Linked DNA regions of Duganella zoogloeoides. Each later gene encodes a partner of the first gene's protein in a complex. Links are inferred from orthologs where the notes say so. Each region holds a gene or a part of one and is shown on either strand. Other genes may lie near its edges.

Region 1 (3,241 bases):
CAAGGCAATGTGGCGATCGTGCGCACGCGCGGCAACGCCTACGGCCACGTGGTGCTGCGTGGCGGCGACGGCCGTCCGAACTACGACTCGGTATCGATCGCGATTGCCGAGCAATCGCTGGCCAAGGCCAAGCTGCCAGCCAACCTGGTGGTCGATTGTTCGCACGCCAACAGCTATAAAAAGCCGGAACTGCAACCGCTGGTGATGGCCGATGTCATCCACCAGATCGTGCAAGGCAACAAGTCGCTGGTCGGCGTGATGATCGAATCGAATATCGTGGGCGGCAACCAGAAGATTCCGGCCGATCTGAGCCAGCTGACCTATGGTTGCTCGGTCACCGATGGCTGCATCGACTGGGACACCACGGAAACCATGTTGCGCGATGCGCATAAGCAGTTGCTGCAGCGTCCGTAAACATTGGATGGCCGGCTTGCACGGCCGGGCGCCGCTGCACAATGACGGTTTAACGTCCTGCGAATTGGATTGCCACCGCTGCGCAATGATGGCTCATCGGCCTGCGGCGCGCCATGCGTTGCAGGCCGCCTGTTTTTCAGCCGAACGCCATCACGCGCGTGGCGACGCCAAAGGAGCCGGCCAGCGCCGCTTCCGCCTTGCTGGCTGGCGCGCTCAGTTCGGCCAGGTCGAGATAGACCTTGAAATCCTCGATCTTGACGGAATAGCGGCGGGCGTTGCTCTGGCGTGGCTCCACGTTGGCCGTTTCCAGCACCGCAAACACGCTTTCCTCGTCGGTGCGGAACAACGCCACGCCCGGCAGCTCCTGCCACGCCAGGCCGCGCGGCACGATGCGCGCGCCGTCCAGCGGCACGTCCTTGAGTTTGCACACCTGTTTCCATTGTCCCGACATCTTCGCCTCCCGCAGTCAATCCGTGCTTTTACTAAGCAAAACCGGTGCCACAGGCAAACACTGCAAAACGCCGCACAATCCTGACCAAATGGCAAAATTTCTCCCTGCGCCAGTGCGGTCGCGGGCCCGGGTGGTGCAACCGGTGGTGCAACGGCCCACGGTCGGGCAACGCACTTTCCTTTACAATGGCGGACTTCTCCTTACCTTTGCAGCCCTTCCATGATTGTTCTCGGTGTTGAATCCTCCTGTGACGAAACCGGCCTGGCGCTCTACGATACCGAGCACGGCCTGTTGTCGCATGCCCTGTATTCGCAGGTGGCCATGCACGAGGAATACGGCGGCGTGGTGCCCGAGCTGGCGTCGCGCGACCATATCCGCCGCGCCATTCCGCTGCTGACGCAAACCCTGGAAGGCGCCGGCAAGTCGCTGGCCGATATCGACGCCATCGCCTACACCCAGGGCCCCGGCCTGGCCGGTGCGCTGCTGGTAGGATCGTCGGTGGCGTGCAGCCTGGGCCTGGCGCTGGATCGCCCGGTGCTGGGCGTGCATCACCTGGAAGGCCACCTGCTCTCGCCGTTGCTGGCGTCGCAGCCGCCGGAGTTTCCGTTTATTGCGCTGCTGGTGTCGGGCGGCCATACGCAGCTGATGCGCGTCGATGGCGTGGGCCAGTACACGCTGCTGGGCGAAACCCTCGACGATGCCGCCGGCGAAGCGTTCGACAAGTCGGCCAAGCTGCTGGGCCTTGGTTACCCGGGCGGCCCGGCCATCTCGCGCCTGGCCGAGTTCGGCGACCCGGCAGCGTACAAGCTGCCACGTCCGATGCTGCACACCAAGGACTTCAATTTCAGCTTTTCCGGCCTGAAAACGGCGGTGCTGACGGTGGTGAAAAACCACGAAGAGAAGGTAGTCGCCAATATTTGCGAGCAGGACAAGGCCAATATCGCGCGTGGCTTTGTCGATGCGATCGTGGAGGTGCTGACCGCCAAGTGCATCTCGGCACTCAAGCACACGGGCTTGAAACGGCTGGTGATTGCCGGCGGCGTGGGCGCCAACGCGCAGTTGCGCGCGTCGCTGAACGCGGCAGCCGCCAAGAAGAAGTTCAAGGTGTATTACCCGGAACTGGAGTTTTGCACCGACAACGGCGCCATGATCGCTTTTGCAGGCGCCATGCGGCTGATGATCAACCCCGACGCCGCCCAGCGCGACTACAGCTTCAACGTGCGTCCGCGCTGGCCGCTGGACGATATCAAGGTCGTGTAACGCCCGGCGGTTACGAGCCGGACGCGAAGGCCATCGAGGCCAGTACCGCCAGACCGACCAGCGGGATCAGGTAACGCACCTTGCCCTTGCCGAGGTGCACGCCACGGGCGGCAATGCGCTCGCTGCGCAGGCGATGTTCATCGGCTGCGGACTCGTGCACGGCGTGCGATTTTGGTTTGTCTTCGATTACATTCATAACGTCCTCCCTGTTAAGTTCGATAATCTTCCTTTCTGAGGGGCACTGCAATTGTTGTGCCAAGAAGAATCAGGGGTTACTGCCCCCACCGCACCATTCTAAGCAGGATTGTGGTTCCGATACCACACGTTATGACACATTAAGGTCCAAAGTGGTGCGCTCCGACCTATTTGGCAGCACCGTGCAGCAGGTCGGCGCGTGGATAACCCCAGCCCGGCACACCGGTCGGACAAGGTTCCGTCGACGCCACTGGCATGGTGGTGAAGTTGCCGCGCGGCGTCATGGCGAAGCGGTAGTCGGACAAGGCGTCACCTTCGCCATCTAGCGCCGGTGCGCGGCCGAAGCGCAGCCAGGCATTGACGCGGCAGTTATCGACGCTGAGCGTGCGCAACCGTCCCAGGTCGTCCTGCTCCATGCCGAACTGGGCAACGCCGGGCGCCAGCGCCATCGCCGGGCCATGCTCGACCAAACCGGCCGAGCACGATAATGGGGCGACCCACTGCGGCGCCAGGCTGGCAATGCCGCGCCGCAGGCGATACGTGCCGGCCGCCTCGTTGCTCTCCACGCTTACATATGCCCAGCACAGCGGCTGCGACGGAAACGCCGTCATCACCACGTCCAGCACCTTCGATGCCGGATCGACCTGCTGCAAGGCCGCCGCGATCTGCGCCCGGCCCAGGTGCGAAGCCACGCCCTGCACCGCGATAAAGCCGATGCCGATCGCCAGCCCCAGCGCCACGCCAGCGCGGCTGTCGCGGCCCGAGCGCGTCTGCACGGCACCGCACAGCACCGCCACCTTGAGCAGGATCGCCAGCGCGATCCAGCCCAGGTAACCTTTAACAGCAAACATCACCAGCGCCGCCAGCAGACCGGCCAGTGCCAGCCAACGGGCGGTGCGCCAGCGCATGATCAGCGCCATC
Region 2 (3,271 bases), 1.0 Mb from region 1 along the record:
ATAGCGCATCACCTTGCCGCGTGCGGCCGGGCCCATCATCAGGCCCTTGGCGGCGAACTGGCCGAAGGTCATCGCCATGGTGGCGCCGGTCAGCGCCAGTTCGCGGTCGAGGTATGGCCGGCAGGCGGTCAGCTCGTCGGCGGTCGGGTTGCGCTGGGCGCCGTCGTCCGTGGCCGGCCGGCATTTGACCAGGTGGGTGATATACACATCGGCCTCGGGCTTGAGCGCGATGGCCTTGAACATATTGTCCAGCAGCTGGCCGGCGTCGCCCGCCAGCGGACGGATCTCGGTTTCATCGAGTGCCGAGGGCCCGGTGGCGATCGCCAGCCACGCCGCCTGTTCGGGACCACGGCCATTGACGGCGTGGCGGCGCGTGGCGGCGAGCGGGCAGCGGGTGCAGTTCGAGACGGCCGATTGCAAGGCAGGCCAGTCCATGGCGGCGATGGCCTCGTCGGTGACCGGTTGCGCCGGTTGCGTTGGACGCGGGCGCGGCGGTGGCGGCGTGGCGGCCGGCACATCGTCGAACCAGGCGGTCGATTCGTCGTCAGAAGCGACCACGGGCGACGTGGCCGGATGCCGTGCTGGCAGCGGGGCCGAAACCGGGGCTGGCCCCGATGCGTGCGCAGACGCCGGCACTTGTGCCGGCGTGTGCCCATGTGCCGGGCTTGCCTCGTGCGCAGGCGAAGGTGCGGCAGCGGCGGCATCTGCCACGGCTGGTGCTGGCGCGGCGGCCGTCGCAGCAGGTAACGGCGGTCGGGCTGGCGCGGTGGGCGCACCGGGCATTGCAGCCACAGGCACGTCCATGCCCTGATGCTGATCCGCTACACCGGCAGCAGCCGCGTCGGCACCATCGCCCGGCGCCAACGCCGTCCCGGCATGGCGCAACGTCCACAGCGCGCCAACGCCCATTTCTTGCAGAAACACTGCATTGCGGGGAGAGACGCTCATAACTCGAACCGCATCACGATGGCATCCTCGCGTAACTGGTTCGCTGCCGGGTAGTAACCCTTGCGGCGACCGATCTGTTTGAATCCGTAGCGCTCATAAATCGCCAGCGCGCGCATATTGGACGGCCGCACCTCCAGCAGCACCGATTCCATGCCGAGTCCACGCGCGCAGGCCACCGACTGGTTCAGCAGCAGGTGGCCGAGGCCCTGCCCCTGCCGGTCGGCCGCCACTGCCACGTTGAGCAGGTGCGCTTCATCGACCATCGGCATCAACAGGAAATAGCCGAGCAGCACGCCGCCGTGGTCGCGCAACACCCAGGCGTGGTAGCCGCTGGCGAGCGAATCGGCAAAATTGGCCATGCTCCACGGGTGCGGATAGACGCTTTGCTCGAGCGCCAGCACCTCTTCCAGGTCGGTGCGCTGCATCGGTTCATACACCAGCCGCGCCAGGTCCCACGCCTGCTTCATGCGCCACCCGCCGCTTTGGCAGCATTGATGTCGCGCCGCTCGGCCTGGGTATAGGCAACCTTGTTACGCAGGTACAGCGGTTGCGCTTCGGCCGCCGTCACCGTGCGGCCGGCGGCCAGCGCCAGGCTGGCCAGTTGGGCGATCTGCTCGGCATGCGGCATGATTTCGGCAACCTCCGCAAGGGAGCCATCGGCCATAGCGGCAAACACGTCGGCATACGCCGACAAGCCATTGCCGCACAAGACGGGCGCCCCCTGGGCCTGCACCGCGCCCGGCGCCGACAGCACGGCCGGCTGCACCACCTGCGGCTCGGCCAGCACGGCACCGCCATCGAAACGATATTGCGCCCAGTACACCTCGCCCATGCGGGCATCAAGTACGGCCAGCACGTCGGTGGCGCCCTGGCGCTGGTGGCAGGCCAGGGCCATGGCGTCGAGCGTGACGACCGGCACGACCGGCAGGTTGGCGCCAAAGGCCAGGCCCTGGGCCACGCCGCAGGCGGTGCGCACGCCGGTAAACGAGCCGGGGCCGGAACCGAAGGCAACCGCGTTGCAGTCCTTGAGGGTGATGCCGGCTTCGGCCAGCAGCTCCTGGATCATCGGCAAGACCGACTGGGAATGGGTGCGCACGCCCGAGGACGCACGGCTGGTCACGGTGTCGCCACGCAACAGGGCAACCGAGGCGGCCTCGGACGAGGTTTCGACGGCAATAATGACGGGATGAGCGGAAATTGTAGGCATCCCGCATTTTAACCCGGCACGGCGGCCGGCGCGACCCTGCGTCGGGATGTAAAATAACGGTTTGGACCGCCGAGAACGCCGCCAACACCATGTACAGTATTGCCCTCAATTCCGATAACCGTGAGCAAGTGGCCGCCGCGCTGGCCGGCGACCGCTGGATCATTGCCTGCCTATGCGCCGCCTGGTGCGGCACCTGCGACAGTTATCAGGCCAGTTTCGAGAGCGTGGCCGCGCGCCACCCCGATAAACTGTTCCTGTGGATCGACATCGAAGACCATGCCGACGTCGTTGGCGACCTCGACGTGGAAAACTTCCCCACCCTGCTGATCCAGCACCACGAGCTGGTGGCCTTCTTCGGCACCATGCTGCCCGATCCGGCGCTGGCGCACCGGCTGGTGCAGGCGCAAACCGACATCTCCGACGCTGAGATGACGGAAATGGTCCTCAACAGCGAGGAGCGCGCGCGCTGGCAGCGCGAATGCAATCTGCGCGCGCTGCTGCGCAACGCCCTCGGCTAAATTGACAGCGTCAACGGCAAGCTGCGCAAGCGCTTGCCCGTCAACTTGAACACGGCGTTGGCCACGGCTGGCGCCACCGGCGGCACGGCCGGCTCGCCCATTCCTTCCGGGTGCGCGGCACTGGCCATGATGATCGTGTCCACCACCGGCGCCTGGTTCAGCCGCACCACCGGGTAGTCGTGGAAGTTCGACTGTTCCACCTTGCCGTCCTTGATGGTCACCGCGCCGAACAGCGCCGCCGACAGGCCGAACACCACGCCCGATTCCGCCTGCTGGGCGATGATGTTGGGATTGACCGCCAGGCCGCAATCGATCGCGCACACCACGCGGTGCACCCGGATCTCCGAGCCCTCCACCGATACCTGCGCCACCTGCGCCACGATGGTGCCGAACGACTGGTGCAGCGCCACGCCGTGCGCGCGGCCTTCGGGCGCGATGCCGGCGCGCGCTACGGCCGCATCGAGCACCGCCAGGTGGCGCGGATGACGCGCCAGCAGCGCGCGGCGGAACGCCACCTCGTCGCGGCCGGCGGCGTGCGCCAGTTCGTCGATGAAGCTCTCCTTGAAAAACGCGTTGTGCGAATGGCCCACCGAGCGCC

The links.
Region 2: the proteins of tsaD (region 1) and tsaB are in contact, whole or in part, in a solved structure (PDB 4WQ4), measured with the Escherichia coli proteins. The link is inferred for Duganella zoogloeoides from one-to-one orthologs.

What each region holds. Positions count from the first base shown.
Region 1 is NZ_CP140152.1:668,901-672,141, reverse strand. The notes cover bases 178-3,104. They hold tsaD (tRNA (adenosine(37)-N6)-threonylcarbamoyltransferase complex transferase subunit TsaD), read left to right. Parts: upstream 178-1,084; coding sequence 1,085-2,125; downstream 2,126-3,104. Other genes in these bases: SR858_RS03010 (metal-dependent hydrolase), read right to left, coding at 2,488-3,104; SR858_RS03015 (hypothetical protein), read right to left, coding at 2,136-2,321; SR858_RS03025 (Rieske (2Fe-2S) protein), read right to left, coding at 551-865; SR858_RS03030 (3-deoxy-7-phosphoheptulonate synthase), read left to right, coding at 178-414. In the rest of the region: more of SR858_RS03030, read left to right, coding at 1-177; more of SR858_RS03010, read right to left, coding at 3,105-3,241.
Region 2 is NZ_CP140152.1:1,667,364-1,670,634, reverse strand. Bases 284-3,240 are described here. They hold tsaB (tRNA (adenosine(37)-N6)-threonylcarbamoyltransferase complex dimerization subunit type 1 TsaB), read right to left. Parts: upstream 2,156-3,240; coding sequence 1,412-2,155; downstream 284-1,411. Other genes in these bases: SR858_RS07390 (xanthine dehydrogenase family protein molybdopterin-binding subunit), read right to left, coding at 2,670-3,240; SR858_RS07395 (thioredoxin family protein), read left to right, coding at 2,245-2,673; rimI (ribosomal protein S18-alanine N-acetyltransferase), read right to left, coding at 945-1,415; SR858_RS07410 (uracil-DNA glycosylase), read right to left, coding at 284-948. In the rest of the region: more of SR858_RS07410, read right to left, coding at 1-283; more of SR858_RS07390, read right to left, coding at 3,241-3,271. UniProt on the Escherichia coli protein: Required for the formation of a threonylcarbamoyl group on adenosine at position 37 (t(6)A37) in tRNAs that read codons beginning with adenine.